2 regions of the Streptomyces sp. NPDC096152 genome follow, and region 2 is predicted to be linked to the other one. Evidence: riboswitches for the same ligand, from Rfam matches in the RefSeq annotation. Region 2 holds a riboswitch; the other holds the start of a gene.
What was found. Region 2 has a riboswitch for glycine ahead of gcvT (glycine cleavage system aminomethyltransferase GcvT). Riboswitches for the same ligand answer to the same signal wherever they lie in the genome.
Positions count from the first base shown of each region.

Region 1: linked by a shared signal. The riboswitch ahead of gcvP (aminomethyl-transferring glycine dehydrogenase) and the one ahead of gcvT (glycine cleavage system aminomethyltransferase GcvT) in region 2 are both predicted to bind glycine.

Region 1 is NZ_JBIWFW010000006.1:576,335-585,353, reverse strand. Features, by position in the region: gene ACIQ9G_RS23230 (MerR family transcriptional regulator) at 1-108, shown strand, start outside; gene ACIQ9G_RS23225 (bifunctional nuclease family protein) at 193-666, shown strand; gene ACIQ9G_RS23220 (MerR family transcriptional regulator) at 924-1,607, shown strand; gene ACIQ9G_RS23215 (DNA polymerase IV) at 1,677-3,278, shown strand; gene ACIQ9G_RS23210 (PRC-barrel domain-containing protein) at 3,200-3,571, opposite strand; glycine riboswitch at 3,685-3,779, shown strand; gene gcvP (aminomethyl-transferring glycine dehydrogenase) at 3,954-6,839, shown strand; gene ACIQ9G_RS23200 (molybdopterin-binding protein) at 6,956-7,375, opposite strand; gene ACIQ9G_RS23195 (ABC transporter ATP-binding protein) at 7,464-8,555, opposite strand; gene ACIQ9G_RS23190 (ABC transporter permease) at 8,552-9,019, opposite strand, start outside.
Region 2 is NZ_JBIWFW010000010.1:32,120-41,138, forward strand. Features, by position in the region: gene glyA (serine hydroxymethyltransferase) at 72-1,334, opposite strand; gene gcvH (glycine cleavage system protein GcvH) at 1,349-1,726, opposite strand; gene gcvT (glycine cleavage system aminomethyltransferase GcvT) at 1,916-3,043, opposite strand; glycine riboswitch at 3,233-3,328, opposite strand; gene ACIQ9G_RS30590 (AAA family ATPase) at 3,502-4,191, shown strand; gene ACIQ9G_RS30595 (enhanced serine sensitivity protein SseB) at 4,330-5,133, shown strand; gene ACIQ9G_RS30600 (enhanced serine sensitivity protein SseB C-terminal domain-containing protein) at 5,371-6,168, shown strand; gene ACIQ9G_RS30605 (ABC transporter permease) at 6,566-7,564, shown strand; gene ACIQ9G_RS30610 (ABC transporter substrate-binding protein) at 7,631-9,019, shown strand, end outside.

The DNA of each region.
Region 1 (9,019 bases), on a different contig from region 2:
CCGCAGACCCGCGCCCATGCCGAGGCCCGCGCGAGGGAACTCGCGGCGCTCACGGTGAAGCTGCACGCCGCGCTGGTGCAGACCGCGCTGGGGCTGCGCCTGCCCTGAGCGCCGGGCGTCGCGGCGGCCGGATCGGCCTCCCGTTTCCGGCCCGACTACCCAAACCTTGCGGGCACGGCCTAGGGTTGCTGTGTGAACGAGCTCGATGTCGTAGGTGTCCGGGTCGAAATGCCCTCCAACCAACCGATCGTGCTCCTGCGTGAAGTGGGAGGCGACCGCTACCTCCCCATTTGGATCGGGCCCGGGGAGGCCACGGCCATCGCCTTCGCCCAGCAGGGCATGGCGCCCGCGCGGCCGCTGACCCACGACCTGTTCAAGGACGTGCTGGAGGCCGTCGGCCAGGAGCTCACCGAGGTGCGCATCACGGATCTGCGCGAGGGTGTGTTCTACGCCGAGCTGGTCTTCGCCAGTGGGGTCGAGGTGAGCGCCCGGCCGTCCGACGCCATAGCGCTGGCCCTGCGCACCGGGACGCCGATCTATGGCAGCGACACGGTGCTCGACGACGCGGGGATCGCGATCCCGGACGAGCAGGAGGACGAGGTGGAGAAGTTCCGCGAGTTCCTCGACCAGATCTCGCCGGAGGACTTCGGCAGCAGCAGCCAGTGACCGCCGGGCTTGAGAGGGGCCGCGGCCTGCCGGAGCGGTCGTCCGGTCGGGGCCGAGCCGGCCGTCGGCACATGCCGTCGGCCATTGAGGGCGTCCTGCGGGTTTCCGCGAGGCCATTCGGCTAGCCTTTCCCCGCGGTGGGGCACGGGAAACCACTCTTAGGGTGATTATCACTCGGCGTGCCGAGTGTGGCGATCGTTGACGCACCCCAGGTGACTGCCTACCGTCGAGGAGGCAGGTCAAGGACGGAGGTCGGCGTGAGAAGCAGCGGCGACGGTACGGCTGGGGGTGCCCCCGAACGCGGTGTCGGGGGGAACGACCCGTACCCTCCCACGCACTCTCGGCTCCGCGCGAGCAGGGGATATCCCCCTCACGGCGGCGCGGCCGACCACGTTCCGCAGCGGCCGGCAGCCGTGCCGAACAGCGGAGGGGCGACGTCCGTGGCGTCCGAGCAGATCGGCTATCGCGGCCCGACGGCCTGCGCGGCCGCCGGCATCACCTACCGGCAACTGGACTACTGGGCGCGCACCGGCCTGGTCGAGCCGAGTGTGCGGCCCGCCCACGGGTCCGGCACGCAGCGGCTGTACAGCTTCCGCGACGTCGTCGTCCTCAAGATCGTCAAGCGGTTCCTGGACACCGGGGTCTCGCTGCAGAACATCCGCACCGCCGTCCAGCACCTGCGGGAGCGCGGCTTCAGCGACCTGGAGCGGATGACGCTGATGAGCGACGGCGCCACCGTCTACGAGTGCACCTCGCCGGACGAGGTCCACGCCCTGCTCCAGGGCGGCCAGGGCATCTTCGGGATCGCCGTCGGCGTGGTGTGGCGCGACGTGGAGAACGCGCTGTCGCAGCTGCACGGGGAGCGTGTCGACACCGGGGAGACCCTGGTGGGTCACAACCCCGGTGACGAGCTGGCCCGGCGGCGCAACCGGGCCGTCTGACAGCGCTCCGGCCGCCCCGCCGGGGGCACTTTCGCCGCATTGTCAGTGGTGTGGTGCAGCATCGGACATGTGAGAAGTGCGCCCACGATCCTGCATCTCGACATGGATGCCTTCTTCGCCTCGGCGGAGCAGGCGTCCAAGCCGAGCCTGCGCGGCAAGGCGGTCGTCGTGGGCGGCCTCGGGCCGCGCGGGGTGGTCGCCACCGCGTCGTACGAGGCACGGGTCTTCGGCGTCCACTCGGCGATGCCGACGGCCCAGGCGCGCCGTCTGGCGCCGAACGCGGCGTACCTGGTGCCGCGCTTCGCCTTCTACCGGTCGATCAGCGAGCAGGTCATGGGGCTGTTGCGGGCACTGTCGCCGCTGGTGGAGCCGCTCAGCCTGGACGAGGCGTTCGTGGACCTGGAGGCCGGGGGAGCGGCCCGGGACGAGGAGTCGGCCGGACGGGTGGGGAGGCGGCTGCGCGACGACATACGGGCCGTCACGGGCCTGACCGGGTCCGTGGGGCTGGCCGCGTCCAAGATGCTCGCCAAGATCGCCTCGGAGCAGGCGAAGCCGGACGGGCTGGTGCTCATCCGGCCCGGCACCGAGCGGGCCCTGCTCGGTCCCCTGTCGGTGCGCGCCCTTCCGGGTGTGGGCCCGGCCACGGGTGACCATCTGCGACGGGCCGGGATCCACACCGTCGAGGAGCTCGCCGAGGCGGGCGAGGACGAGCTCGTCCGGCTGGTGGGCAGGGCGCACGGGCACGCGCTGTACGCCATGGCGCTGGCCCGTGACGAGCGGCCCGTGGTCGCCGAGCGCGAGGCCAAGTCGGTGTCGGTGGAGGACACCTACGACGTGGACATCCACGACCGGGTGCGGGTGGGGTTCGAGGTGCAGCGGCTCGCCGACCGCTGCGTACGGCGGCTGCGCGGGGCCGGACTGTCGGGGCGGACCATCGTGCTGAAGGTCCGCCGGTACGACTTCTCCACCCTCACCCGGTCGGAGACGCTGCGCGGGCCCACGGACGATCCGGCGGTGGTGCGGGAGGCCGCGGCCCGGCTGCTGGACTCCGTCGACACCACGGGCGGGGTGCGGCTGCTCGGCGTGGGCGTCTCCGGGCTCGCCGACTACACCCAGGAGGACCTGTTCGCCCAGGCGGCGGGAGCCCGGCCGGACGGGCCCGAGGAGGAACCCGCGGTCGAGCCGGCCGTGGAGCGGCCGGCGCCCGCCGAGCGGCGCTGGCCGGCGGGTCACGACGTGCGGCACACGGTGTACGGCCACGGATGGGTCCAGGGCAGCGGGCTCGGCCGGGTCACGGTCCGCTTCGAGACTCCCGACTCGGAGCCCGGACGCGTGCGCACGTTCCGCGTGGAGGACCCGGAACTGGAGCCGGTGGATCCGCTGCCGCTGGTGGCGCGAAGACCGGGATCGCACGGGGCGGGGGAAACCTCGGCGGGTTCGGCCGATCGGGGTTCGGACGCGGCCGCGAGGACGTCGCCGGAGGCGGTCGACGTGATGTCGCCGGACGGTGAGGCGATGTCGTCGGACGGCGACGGGACGAGGGCGCCCGACGCGGCCGAAGGGGCTGCGGCGGAGGCGGCCGGCGCCGTGGCTCAGGCCTCCTCCGAGCCCGCCAGCTTGCCGAAGTCACGGTCCGGAACGGCCGGAGGAGCGGCCACGTCGAGGCCGTAGTGGTGATAGAGCTGCAGTTCCTGTTCGGGGGAGAGATGGCGGCCGACGCCGAAGTCGGGGGCGTCCCTGATCAGGGCCCGGTCGAAGGGGACGCGCAGGGCGCCTTCGACGAGCTCGCTCGGCTCCAGGGGCACGAAGGCGTCCCTGGAGAACAGGCCGGTGCGTATGGCCGCCCACTCCGGCACCCCGGTCGCGTCGTCGAGATAGACCTCGTCCACCGTGCCGATCTTGATGCCTCTACGGTCGAACGCCTTGCGGCCGATCAGGTTGCGCGGATCGATGTCGGTCTGCACGGGCCCTCCACATGGTCGCAATACATCCGTTAGCACTACAAAAGAGCACATCACGATGGGCGGCCACTCGAAAGCCCGTGTGGTGGGCCCGCTGGTACGCTGGCAGCGGCTGCTGACCCCGTGCGGGAGAGTCCTCCAGCATCATCGGAGGCGCCGAAGGAGCAAATCCTCCCCGGAATCTCTCAGGCCCACGTACCGCACGGACGAGGTCACTCTGGAAAGCAGGGCGGGTGTCGACGGCTTCCGCTCTCACCGACGGTGAAAGCCGGGAGCCCCAGTGCGACCCGGTGAAGCTCTCAGGTCGAGATGACAGAGGGGGAGGCCGTTCGGGCACCCGCGCCGTGGTGCCCTCGAAGGTCGCGTCAGACCAGGAGGCCTCCACATGACCGCCCATCGCATTCCGCTCTCCGAGCTCGAACAGGGAATCCCCTTCGAGCAGCGCCACATCGGCCCCGATCACGAGGCCCGGGCCAAGATGCTCGCGCAGGTCGGCTACGGCTCGCTCGACGACCTCACGGCCGCCGCGGTCCCCGATGTGATCAAGAACGCCGGCGCGCTGGACCTGCCGGACGCGCGGACCGAGGCCGAGGTGCTCGCCGAGCTGCGCTCGCTCGCCGACCGCAACGAGGTCCTCGGCTCCATGATCGGCCTGGGGTATTACGGGACCTTCACGCCCCCGGTGATCCTGCGGAATGTCATGGAGAACCCGGCCTGGTACACGGCGTACACCCCCTACCAGCCGGAGATCTCCCAGGGCCGCCTGGAGGCGCTGCTGAACTTCCAGACGATGGTCGCCGAGCTGACCGGCCTGCCGACCTCCGGCGCCTCCCTGCTCGACGAGGGCACCGCCGCGGCCGAGGCCATGGCCCTGTCCCGACGCATGGGCCGCAACAAGAAGGGCCTGTTCCTGATCGACGCGGACGCGCTGCCGCAGACCGTGGCCGTCATCCGGACCCGCGCCGAGCCGTCCGGCGTCGAGGTCGTCGTCGCGGACCTGAGCGAGGGCATCCCGGCCGAGGTCGCCGAGCGTGAGATCAACGGCGTGCTCCTGCAGTACCCGGGCGCCTCCGGTGCCGTACGCGACCTGAAGCCCGTCATCGACCAGGCGCACGAGCTGGGTGCGCTGGTCACCGTCGCCGCCGACCTGCTCGCCCTCACGCTGCTGAAGTCGCCCGGGGAGCTCGGCGCGGACATCGCGGTCGGCACCACGCAGCGCTTCGGTGTGCCGATGGGCTTCGGGGGGCCGCACGCCGGCTACATGGCGGTGCACGAGAAGTTCGCCCGCAGCCTTCCGGGCCGCCTGGTCGGCGTCTCCGTCGACGTGGACGGGAACAGGGCCTACCGCCTGGCCCTGCAGACCCGCGAGCAGCACATCCGCCGGGAGAAGGCCACCAGCAACATCTGCACCGCCCAGGTGCTGCTCGCCGTGATGGCGGGCATGTACGCCGTCTACCACGGCCCCGAGGGGCTGCGGACCATCGCGCGCCGCACCCACCGCTACGCCTCCGTGCTCGCCGAGGGGCTCACCGCGGGCGGTGCCGAGGTCGTCCACGGCGCCTACTTCGACACGCTGACCGTCCGGGCCGAGGGCCGTGCCGCCGACGTGGTCGCCGCCGCCCGCCGCAACGGCGTCAACCTGCGCCTCGTCGACGCCGACCACGTCTCGATCGCCTGCGACGAGACCACCACCCGTGCCCAGTTGGACGCCGTGTGGTCCGCGTTCGGGGTCGAGGGCGACGTCGAGGCACTGGACGAGACCGCCGCGGACGTCCTGCCGCAGTCGCTGCTGCGCACCGACGACTACCTCACCCACCCGGTCTTCCACCAGCACCGCTCCGAGACCGCGATGCTGCGCTACCTGCGCAGGCTGGCCGACCGCGACTACGCGCTCGACCGCGGCATGATCCCGCTGGGCTCCTGCACCATGAAGCTCAACGCGACCACCGAGATGGAGCCGGTGACCTGGCCGGAGTTCGGTCAGCTGCACCCCTTCGCGCCCGCCGAGCAGGCGCAGGGCTACCTCACGCTCATCCGCGAGCTGGAGGAGCGCCTCGCCGAGGTCACCGGATACGACAAGGTCTCCCTGCAGCCGAACGCCGGCAGCCAGGGCGAGCTCGCCGGTCTGCTCGCCGTCCGCGGCTACCACCGCGCCAACGGCGACGCCCAGCGCACCGTCTGCCTCATCCCCTCCTCCGCGCACGGCACCAACGCCGCCAGCGCCGTGATGGCCGGCATGAAGGTCGTCGTCGTGAAGACCGCCGAGGACGGCGAGATCGACGTGACGGACCTGCGGGCGAAGATCGAGCAGTACCGGGACGAGCTCGCGGTGCTGATGATCACCTACCCGTCCACGCACGGTGTCTTCGAGGAGCACGTCGCCGACATCTGCGCGGCGGTGCACGAGGCCGGCGGCCAGGTGTACGTCGACGGCGCCAACCTCAACGCCCTCGTCGGCCTCGCCGAGCCCGGCCACTTCGGCGGCGACGTCTCGCACCTCAACCTGCACAAGACGTTCTGCATCCCGCACGGCGGCGGCGGTCCGGGCGTCGGCCCGGTGGCGGTCCGCGAGCACCTCGCGCCGTACCTGCCGAACCACCCCCTCCAGCCCGAGGCCGGTCCGGAGAGCGGGGTCGGCCCGCTCTCGGCCGCGCCCTGGGGTTCGGCGGGCATCCTGCCGATCTCGTGGGCGTACGTCCGTCTCATGGGCGGCGAGGGCCTCAAGCGGGCCACGCAGGTGGCCGTGCTCTCCGCCAACTACGTCGCCAAGCGCCTGGAGCCGCACTACCCGGTGCTCTACACCGGCCCGGGCGGCCTGGTCGCGCACGAGTGCATCATCGACCTGCGGCCGCTGACCAAGGCGACCGGGGTGAGCGTCGACGACGTCGCCAAGCGGCTGATCGACTACGGCTTCCACGCGCCGACGATGTCCTTCCCGGTGGCCGGCACGCTGATGATCGAGCCGACCGAGTCCGAGGACCTGGCCGAGCTGGACCGGTTCTGCGACGCGATGATCGCGATCCGCGCCGAGATCGAGAAGGTCGCCTCGGGCGAGTGGCCCGCGGAGGACAACCCGCTGCGGCACGCGCCGCACACCGCCGCCGCGCTCGGCGGGGAGTGGGAGCACGCCTACAGCCGTGAGGAGGCGGTCTTCCCGGCCGGGGTCTCTGCCGCCGACAAGTACTGGCCGCCGGTGCGCCGCATCGACCAGGCCTTCGGCGACCGCAACCTGGTCTGCTCGTGCCCGCCGCTGGACGCGTACGAGGACTGAACACCGTGACGGGGCTCCGCCCTGGCCCCTCGGAGGCCGGGGCGGAGCCTTCGCCGTGCCGCGGTCCTGCCCGGCAAGGGCCCGGCTCCCTCGGGCAGGTGCCCCTCGGCGTCACGTCAGGGCGTCGAGAGCGCGACCTCGGTCGACTTGATCAGGGCGACGACGGGGGAACCCGCCGTGAGGCCCAGCTCGGTGACGGCGTCCTGGGTGATCGCGGCGGTCAGTTCCCCGCCGTCGACGCCGACCTTGACGGACGCCATGGCCCGGCCGGTGGCGATGCCCGTGACCGTGCCGGGCAGCCGGTTGCGGATGGACAGGCCCTCGACCGGCCCGGTGGCCAGGGACACCTCGGTGGACTTCACCAGGGCGCGGACGGCGGAGCCCACGGTCAGGCCCAGTTCGTCGAAGGACTCGCGGGTGATCGCGGCGGTCAGGTCCTGCCCGCCGTCCAGACGGACCCCGACCGTGGCCATGGCCTCGCCCGGGTTGACGGCGGTGACGGTACCGGGCAGTCGGTTGCGGATGCTCAGGCTCATCGGTCACGCCTCGCAGAGGTGAGGAGGAACGGGAGGTACCGGGGTATTTCACCCCCTGGCGGTCCTCACCGTAGCCGCGGCGGCCGGCTCAGGCCGGGTAGGCGTGGGTCTGCGCCGCCTTCACCGTCGCCCAGACCGGTGCACCGGGGTGCAGGTCGAGTTCGGCCGCGGCGACCGTGGTCAGGTCCGCGGTGAGGGGCAGCTCGCCGGTCAGGTCCGCGCGGATCTGGTCGCCGTGGGTCTCCAGACCGGCGACCTCGCAGCGCCACAGGTTCCGGGCGCTGGAGCCGATGGGCCGGTCCCGGTGGAGGGTGACCGCGGCGGGCGGGAACGCCACGAAGACCGGACCCGTCAGGATCTCGGTGGTGGTGAGGGCGGCACCGCCGTCGAGCCGGACCAGGTGGCCCTCGGCCCGGCCCCGGTACAGATTGAGCCCGACCAACTGGGCCACGTAGTCCGTCCGCGGGTGGCGGGCGATGTCGGACGGGGTGCCCTCCTGGACCACGCGGCCGTCCTCGACGACGACGAGCCGGTCGGCCAGCACCATCGCGTCCAGCGGATCGTGGGTGACCAGGACGGCGACCGCCTCGAACTCGGCGAGATGGCGCCGCAGCCCGGCACGGACCTCCAGCCGGGTACGGGCGTCGAGCGCGGCGAGCGGTTCGTCCAGGAGCAGCAGCCGGGGCCGGGTGGCCAGGGCGCGGGCGAGCGCGACGCGCTGCGCCTGGCCCCCGGAGAGACGGCGGGGCCGGGCACCGGCGTGGTCGGCGAGACCCATCCGCTCCAGCCAGGCGGCGGCCTGAGCGCGGGCCTCCGTCTTGGAGGAGCCCCGGCAGCGCGGCCCGAAGGCCACGTTGTCCAGCGCGGAGAGGTGCGGGAAGAGCAGGTAGTCCTGGAAGACGACGCCGACCGGGCGGGCCTCGGGCGGCGTACGGTCCAGCGCGGCACCGTCCAGGCGCAGGTGCCCGGCGGTGAGCGGGATCAGACCCGCGAGCGCGCGCAGGGCCGTGGTCTTGCCGGCGCCGTTCGGGCCGAGGAGCGCGACGACGTCGCCGGGGGCGGCGGTCAGCCGTACATCGAGTCGGAAGCCCCCTCGCTCGACGACGAGACGGGCGTCGAGACCCAGGGCGCGGGTGCCCGCGGCGAGAGCGCCGCGCGTGGTGTCGTCGAGGTCGGTCATGACGCGGTCATCCATCGGTCGCGCAGCCCCGCCAGGACCGTGATCGACACGGCGAGCAGCACCAGGCTCAGGGCGATGGCGGCGGCCGGGTCGTTCTGCAGTGCCAGATAGACCGCCAGCGGCATCGTCTGGGTACGGCCGGGGAAGTTGCCCGCGAAGGTGATCGTCGCGCCGAACTCGCCGAGCGCCCGCGCCCAGGCCAGCACCGCACCCGCCGCGACGCCGGGTGCGATCAGCGGCAGGGTGACCCGGCGGAACGCGGTGAAGCGGGAGGCGCCGAGTGTGGTGGCCGCCTCCTCGTAGCGCGGGTCGGCGGCGCGCAGGGTGCCCTCGACGCTGATGACGAGGAACGGCATGGCCACGAACGTCTCCGCGACCACCACCCCGGCCGTGGTGAACGGCAGGGTGAGCCCGAACCAGGAGTCCAGCCACTGCCCGACGACACCGCCCCGGCCGAGCGCCAG
Region 2 (9,019 bases):
GGGGCCGTGGGTGGGCGGGCGCCGTGCTCACCTCTCAGTGTGCGCGGTGCCCGCCCGAACCGCGGGACCGGCTACTTCCCGAGCCCCGGGTACAGCGGGTGCCTGTCGGCCAGGGCCTTGACCCGGGCCCTGAGCGCCTCGGCGTCGTAGGACGGCTTCAGCGCCTCGGCGATCACGTCCGCGACCTCGGCGAAGTCCTCGGCCGTGAAGCCGCGGGTCGCCAGGGCGGGCGTGCCGATCCGCAGCCCCGAGGTGACCATCGGCGGACGCGGGTCGTTCGGGATCGCGTTGCGGTTGACCGTGATGCCGACCTCGTGCAACCGGTCCTCGGCCTGCTGTCCGTCCAGCTCCGAGTTCCGCAGGTCGACCAGGACCAGGTGGACGTCCGTGCCGCCGGACAGCACGTCGACGCCGACCGCGCGGACGTCGTCCCGCACCAGGCGCTCGGCCAGGATGCGGGCGCCGTCCAGGGTACGGCGCTGCCGCTCCTTGAAGTCCTCGCTAGCCGCGACCTTGAAGGCCACCGCCTTGGCGGCGATCACGTGCTCCAGCGGTCCGCCCTGCTGACCGGGGAAGACCGCGGAGTTGATCTTCTTGGCCAGCTCGGCCGTGGACAGGATCACACCGCCGCGCGGGCCGCCGAGCGTCTTGTGGGTGGTGGTGGTGACGACATGGGCGTGCGGGACCGGGTTGGGGTGCAGGCCCGCGGCCACCAGGCCGGCGAAGTGCGCCATGTCGACCATGAGGTACGCGCCGACCTCGTCCGCGATCCTGCGGAAGGCGGCGAAGTCGAGCTGCCGCGGGTAGGCCGACCAGCCGGCCACGATCAGCTTCGGCCGGGCCTCCTTCGCCAGCCGCTCCACCTCGGCCATGTCGACCCGGCCGTCCTCGCCCACGTGGTAGGCGACGACGTCGTAGAGCTTGCCGGAGAAGTTGATCTTCATGCCGTGGGTCAGGTGCCCGCCGTGCGCGAGGTTCAGACCCATGATCGTGTCGCCCGGCTTGAGCAGCGCGAACATCGCGGCCGCGTTCGCCTGGGCGCCGGAGTGCGGCTGCACGTTGGCGTGCTCGGCGCCGAAGAGCTCCTTGATGCGGTCGATGGCGATCTGCTCGACCACGTCGACGTGCTCGCAGCCGCCGTAGTAGCGGCGGCCCGGGTAGCCCTCGGCGTACTTGTTGGTGAGGACCGAGCCCTGGGCCTCCATGACCGCGACCGGAGCGAAGTTCTCCGAGGCGATCATCTCCAGCGTGGACTGCTGGCGGAGCAGCTCGGCGTCGACCGCGGCGGCGACGTCGGGGTCGAGCTCGTGCAGGGGCGTGTTCAGGACAGTCATACGGCTACGACTCCTCAGCCGGCGGTGAACGCGGTGTACTCGTCGGCGGAGAGCAGCTCCTCCGGCTCGCCGGCGACGCGCACCTTGAACAGCCAGCCGCCCTCGAAGGGGGCCGAGTTCACGAGCGAGGGGTCGTCGACGACGTCCTGGTTGACCTCGGTGATCTCGCCGGTGACGGGCGAGTACAGGTCGGAGACCGACTTGGTCGACTCGAGCTCGCCGCAGGTCTCGCCCGCCGACACCGAGTCACCGACCTCGGGGAGCTGGACGAAGACGACATCGCCGAGCGCGTTGGCCGCGTGCTCCGTGATGCCGACCGCCGACACGCCGTCCTCGGCGGGCGACAGCCACTCGTGCTCCTTGCTGTAACGCAGCTGCTGGGGGTTGCTCATGAGCTGAATTCTCCTGTACGCGGGGGAGTGCTGGTGAAGAGGGAGGCTGCTGGAAGCGCCGGTGAGCGGGAGAGGGTGTGCCCGGCGCCACGGACGCGCGGACGGGAACCCGCGGGCGGGCCGGTGCGCGCGGACGGGCGCCGGAGGGCGCCGGCCGGGCCGTGTGCCCGCCCGGACCGCTCCCAGTCTCTACTTCCGGCGCTTGTAGAAGGGCAGCGCCACGACCTCGTACGGCTCGTGGCTGCCCCGGATGTCCACGCCGACGCCCGCCGTGCCCGGCGCGGCGTGCGCGGCGTCGACGTACGCCATGGCGATGGGCTTGCCCAGCGTGGGGGAGGGGGCGCCTGAGGTGACCTCGCCGATCACCTCGCCGCCGGCGACCACGGGGTAGCCCGCGCGCGGGACCCGGCGGCCCTCGGCGACCAGGCCGACGAGGACCCGGGGCGGCTCGGCGGCGGCACGCTCGGCGGCGGCCGCCAGCGCCTCGCGCCCGACGAAGTCGCCCTCCTTGTCGAACTTCACCACCCGGCCGAGCCCGGCGTCGAAGGGGGTGAGCGAGGTGGACAGCTCGTGCCCGTACAGCGGCATTCCCGCCTCCAGGCGCAACGTGTCCCGGCAGGACAGCCCGCACGGGACCAGCCCGGCTGGCGCGCCCGCGTCGGTCAGCGCCTGCCACAGCTTCTCGGCGTCGGCCGGGGCGGCGAACAGCTCGAAGCCGTCCTCGCCGGTGTAGCCGGTGCGCGCGATCAGCGCCGGGACGCCCGCGACCGTGCCGGGCAGGCCCGCGTAGTACTTCAGGCCGTCCAGGTCGGCGTCGGTCAGCGTCTTGAGGATGCCGGGGGACTCGGGGCCCTGGACGGCGATCAGCGCGTAGGCGTCCCGGTCGTCGCGGACCTCGGCGTCGAAGCCGGCCGCCCGCTCGGTCAGCGCGTCGAGCACGACCTGGGCGTTGGAGGCGTTGGCGACGACCATGTACTCGGTCTCGGCCAGGCGGTAGACGATCAGATCGTCCAGGATGCCGCCGTCGGCCCGGCAGATCATGGTGTAGCGGGCGCGGCCCACGCCGACGGAGGCGATGTTGCCGACCAGGGCGAAGTTCAGCAGCTCGGCGGCCTGCGGGCCGGTGACCGTGATCTCACCCATGTGGGACAGGTCGAACAGGCCCGCCCTGGTGCGCACGGCGAGGTGCTCGTCCCGCTCGGAGCCGTAGCGCAGCGGCATGTCCCAGCCGGCGAAGTCGGTCATCGTCGCGCCGAGCGAGCGATGCAGCGCATCGAGCGCGGTACGGCGCTTCTCGGAAGGTTCGGTACTGCTCATCGGTCGGTCTCCCAGGGAGATGGGGGTCCCCCCGCGCGAGCAGAGCCGGGCATGGGGGAGGGCGAGGAACGTTCCTCCCCATCTGTCATCGGAACCTGAGAGGTTCGCAGTGACCCGCCGGTGGACGGACGGTCACGGCTTGCACCTTGGGTGGAGCCACTGCGGCAGCGGCCCGCTTTTCAGATGTGCCTCGCCCACGCGGTAATGGTGCCTGAGAGATTCAAGGGAGGGACTTGCTCCTTCGGCGCCCCAGCGACCTGCTGGGAACTCTCCCGCGCGGATTCAAGCGGCCGGTATGCAGTTGGCGCGCACATCATTGCACGCCCGGCCCGATCGTGGCAGGCCACGTCTGTAACCGGTCTGTGGCGGTACGCGTACGAAAACGCGAGACACCCCGTATTACCGTCTCTTTACACTCGGCGGGGAGGGAGAACTGTGACTGACCCCAGGGGAGGACGATCACGGTGAAGAGGACGACGGCGCAGGCGACCACCCCGGCCCTCGCGCTGCCCGAGCGGGGCCTGGCCCTGTCCCGGCGGCCCGCGCCCGGCGAGCGGTGCGGCGGGCGCCCCGCGCCCGTGGTCCGCGATCTGCGCGACCGGGCCGGCCGGGGCCCCCGCGCCCTTCTCTTCGGCCCCGGCGACGTGGTCGTGATCACCGGTCTGCCCGGCAGCGGCAAGTCCACCCTGATGCGCCGCGCGGTGCGCGGGGCGCGCGTGGACTCGCAGGACACCCGCGACCGCTGGGACGCCCGGGCGCCCCGCCTCCTGCCGTACGCGCTCTACCGCCCGCTGGTCCGCCTCGCCCACTACGCCGGGCTGCGCCGCGCCCTGCGGGCCGGCGGCGGAGTGGTGGTGCACGACTGCGGGGCCCAGGCCTGGGTGCGCGGCTGGCTGGCCCGCGCCGCCCGGCGCGGCGGCGGCACGATGCACCTGGTCCTGCTCGACGTGACCCCGGACACCGCGCTGGCCGGCCAGCGCGAGCGCGGCCGCGGCGTCTCGCGGTACGCCTTCCTGCGCCACCGCACGGCCGCCGCCCGGCTGCTGCGCGCGGTGGAGCGGGGGGAGCTGCCGGAGGGCTGCGGCTCGGCGACCCTGCTCGACCGGGACGCGGCGGACGCGCTGCGCCGGATCGGCTTCGCGGGCTGACCGGCTCCGGACGCGCTGCGCCGGATCGGCTTCGCGGGCTGACCGGCTCCGGCCGGTGCGGGCCCGGCGAGACGCCCGTGCCCCGGTACCCGCTAGCCTTGCCGGTCAGAGCAGTGGTTCCCAGCAGGCGGTAGGCAGATGGACTTCCCGGCGGACTTCCCCGCGGATCTTCCCGCGGACTATCCGGCACAGGCGCACCCCCACCCGCACGGCGGATGGCCCGGCAACGAGCTGGAGGAGGTGCTGTCGGCCTCCCTCGGCGTCCCCTCGGCCGGCGCCCGGATCGTCGAGGTCCTGGGGCGCAGCTTCGTGTGGGTCCCGCTGCCCAACGGCGGCGGCCCGAACAGCGGCCCGCTCGACCTGCCGACGCTGGAGGTCGAGGGCCAGGCCTATGTCCCGGTGTTCAGCTCCGAGGAGCAGCTCCGCCAGGCCGCCGGCTCCCAGATGCCCTACACCGTCGCGCCCGCCGTGGAGTTCGCGCGCGGCCTGCCCCCGCAGGTCGGGCTGGCCCTCAACCCGGACGGCGTGGTCGGCATCCCGCTGCCCCCGCCGGTCGTGGCCGAACTGTGCCGGACGGGACTGACCCCGCTCGACGGCCCCGCGAGCGGCGGCCGGGTCCGCCTCTACGAACCCGACTGGCAGGACGACCCGGTCGACTTCCTCTCCGCCGCCTCCGCCGAGTTCGCCGAGACCGGCGTGGTGCTCACCGCCCGCCGCTGCCTCGCCGTCATCGAGACCGCCGACCCGGTCCTGTTCGTCGGCGTCGAGCTCTCCCAGTGGGAGGGCGACCTGCGCATCCGCCCCATGGACGCCCTCGGCCGCGCGCTCGGCCGGGCCCCCGCCCCGTGGCCGGTCAACCTGATCCTCCTGGACGCGGCCCAGGACCCGGTGGGCGAGTGGATGCGCGAGAAGGTGCGGCCGTTCTACCAGCACGGCAACTGAGGGCCTCCCGGACGGGCCTGGGGGATCGCGTGGTGGCCCGCGGGCGGCCCGCGGCCGGGCGAGGACGGCAGGCGTCCCGGGCCCCCGGGCGGGCTTAAGCTAGGCCCTGTCGTCAAACTCCCGTCTGCCGTGCGACGCCAGGACCTGGGGCCCGTCGCGAGGCAGGCGGGACTTTCACCACAGGCCCGAGGGGCACGGCCGGGTCGAGGGGTTGCACAGAGGGGCGGTCGGTTCAAGGTGAGCGCAAGCGGCACGGCCGCGGCCGGGCAGGTCGAGCAGATGCTGCGCCAGGTCACGCCCGGGCGTTACGACGCCTACGAGGCACTCCTGCGTGCCCTCGCCACCCCCTCCTCCGGCCAGGTCTGGATGCTGCTCTGGCACGGTCAGGCCGGCTCGCCCGACGCCCAGTACGGCCACATGGAGGCCGACGGCCACGGCTACGCCCCCTGCGTGACCTCCGCCCAGGAGCTGTCGGCCAGCGGCTGGAACCGGTCGTACGAGGTGGTGGACGGCCTGGACGTCGCCCGCACCCTCTACCCCGACCACTACGGCCTCTGGCTCAACCCGCACGCGCCCGGCGGCGGCGTCGGCATCCCCTGGCTCGACCTGCGGCGCATCGCCGCCGGCCTGGACCGCCAGCCGGCCGGCCCGCTGCGGCTGGCGGAACCGGCCATCGAGATCCCGCAGTTCTACGCCCTGCTCGCGCAGAACGCGCACCGCACGCCCGCGGTCCGCTCGCTGCGCCGCGCCTGGGTGCAGCCGGCGCTCGGCGCCCCCTACCTCGCCATCGGCCTGGACGTGTACGACACCTCGCCGCAGGCCGTGGACTCGGTGCGCGCGATGATGCAGCAGTCCATCGGCGCGGTCCCCGACGGCCTGCCGGTGTCGACCGTCGCGATGTCCGACGAGTACGACCCGGTCGCGATGTGGCTGCGCGCCCAGGCGCGCCCGTTCTACGACCGTGAGGCCCACGCGGCCCCCGCCCAGGCCCCGGCGGCCGGGTACGGCTACCCGCCGGTTCACGGCGGCTACTGACCGGCCGCGCACACTCGCACCGCATCGTCATCACCGTCCGTGCACATCTCCCCGCGTAGACCGCGGACGAATGATGCCAAAAGGCGCAGTTTTGCCGTTCTGTCCCAACTGTCCCGCGTCCGAGGGCCGTTCATCGCCGTTCGGATAACGGAATCCCCAGGACAGCATCACGGTTGCGCATACATTCCCGGTCAGCTCTGGCGAGTGATCGTGAGCCCGTTGAAGACTCGCCTCTCAGACGCGAGGCCATCGATCCTGTGATCGAACCAATCCACAGATCCGCTGGACAGTTGGGCCGCAACCATCGGCGGCCGCCGCGCAGCAGGTAAGCGAACCAAGCCGTCCACAGCGGCGGGCAAAGGCCGGTCACCACCGGCGCGAGAGGGGTCAGGTCACTGTGACCGCACCGATCGAGACCACGGGGGCGGAGGCCGAAGCGCAGCCTGAGGCCGTGCTCGCCGGGGCCAAGAAGAGCCAGATCGAAGGGCGTTCACTCACCCAGATCGCCTGGACGCGGTTCAAGCGGGACAAGGTGGCCGTGGCGGGTGGCGTCGTGGTCATCCTGCTCGTCCTCATGGCGGTGCTCGCCAAGCCGATCGAGTGGGTCTTCGGGCTCGACCCCGACAAGTTCAACCAGGACCTCATCGACCCCGCCCTGCTGGCCCCCAAGGGTGCCTGGGGCGGCATGAGCATGGCCCACCCGCTGGGCATCGAGCCCCAGTACGGCCGCGACATGCTCGCCCGCATCATCGACGGCTCCTGGGTCTCCCTCCTGGTCGCCGGCGGCGCCACCCTCCTCTCGGTGATGATCGGCGTGGTGCTCGGTGTCGTCGCCGGGTACTACGGCGGCTGGGTGGACAGCCTCATCAGCAAGCTGATGGACACCTTCCTGGCCTTCCCGCTGCTGCTGTTCGCCATCGCCATCTCGGCTTCCGTGCAGGACGGCTTCTTCGGCCTCGACGGACTCTCGCTGCGCATCTGCGTGCTGATCTTCGTGATCGGCTTCTTCAGCTGGCCCTACATCGGCCGCATCGTGCGCGCCCAGACGATGAGCCTGCGCAAGCGGGAGTTCGTCGAGGCCGCGCAGAGCCTCGGGGCCCGGGGCCCGTACATCCTGTTCCGAGAGCTGCTCCCCAACCTCGTCGCGCCGATCCTCGTCTACTCGACGCTGATCATCCCGACGAACATTCTCTTCGAGGCCGCGCTGAGCTTCCTCGGAGTGGGTATCGCTCCGCCGCAGGCCTCCTGGGGCGGAATGCTCAGCAACGCCGTGGATCTCTACACAGCTGATCCGCAGTTCATGTTCGTGCCCGGTCTGGCGATCTTCATCACCGTCCTGGCATTCAACCTGCTGGGTGACGGGCTGCGTGATGCCCTCGACCCTCGCAGCAAGTGATCCATCGATAGAGGGGGTCTTCCTCACGTGAAGACGAGAAGGGTAACCGCGGCCGTGGCGTCCGTCATGGTGCTCTCCCTGGGTGCCGCCGCGTGCGGCCCCGGCGGGGGCGGCAGCGACAAGGGCTCCGGTGGCAGCGGTAAGAAGGATGCGGCGCTGGACTCCATCGTCAACGCGTCGAGCAAGAAGGGGGGGACGGTCAACCTCGAGGACTCGGACGTGCCGGACTCCCTGGACCCGGGCAACACGTACTACGGCTTCGTGCAGAACTTCTCGCGTCTGTACGCCCGTACGCTCGTCACGTTCAAGCCGGCCGCGGGCAAGGACGGCCTCACGGTCGTCCCTGACCTCGCGACCTCCCTCGGCAAGGCCAGTGCCGACGCGAAGACCTGGACCTACCACCTGCGTTCGGGCCTGAAGTTCGAGGACGGGACCCCGATCACGTCCAAGGACGTCAAGTACGCGATCGAGCGCTCCAACTTCGCGCCCGAGGCCCTGTCCAACGGCCCGACGTACTTCAAGGCGTACCTCGAGGGCGGCGACAAGTACAAGGGCCCCTACAAGGACAAGTCGGCCGAGGGCCTGAAGTCCATCGAGACGCCGGACGACACCACGATCGTCTTCCACCTGGCGAAGCCCTTCGCGGACTTCGACTACCTGGCGACCTTCTCCCAGACGGCCCCCGTGCCGCAGGCGAAGGACGACGGCGCGAAGTACGTCCAGCACATGGTCTCCTCCGGCCCCTACAAGTTCGCCTCGTACGAGGAGGGCGCCAGCGCCAGCCTCGTCCGCAACCCGAACTGGGACCCGAAGACGGACCCGATCCGCAAGGCTCTGCCGGACAAGATCAACGTCAAGTTCAAGGTCAACCCGGTCTCGATCGACAACAACCTGCTTGCCGACAAGACCACGGCCGACATCACCGGTGCCGGTGTCCAGGCGCAGACCCAGCCGCGCGTCCTGAGCGGCAAGTACGCCAAGCAGACGGACAACTCGTACGCGGGTGCCACCGGCTACATGGCGCTGAACCTGCACGTGAAGCCGTTCGACAACGTCCACTGCCGCAAGGCCGTCCAGTGGGCCGTCGACAAGCAGTCGGTCATCGACGCCGCGGGCGGCTCGCCCAAGGGCGACGTGGCCACCACGCTGCTGCCGCCGTCGGTCAACGGCTACACCAAGTTCGACAGCTACGCGACCCAGGGCAGCAAGGGTGACGTGGCCAAGGCCAAGGACGAGCTGAAGCAGTGCGGCAAGCCCAACGGCTTCGCCACCACGCTGACGGCCCGCTCCGACCGCCCCGTCGAGGTGGCGATGGCCACGGCCATCCAGAACTCGCTGAAGGCCGCCGGCATCAAGGTCGACATCAAGCAGTTCCCCTCCGGCAAGTACTTCGCCAACTTCGCCGGTGTCCCGAGCTACGTCCACCAGCACAAGCTCGGCATGATGATGATGGCG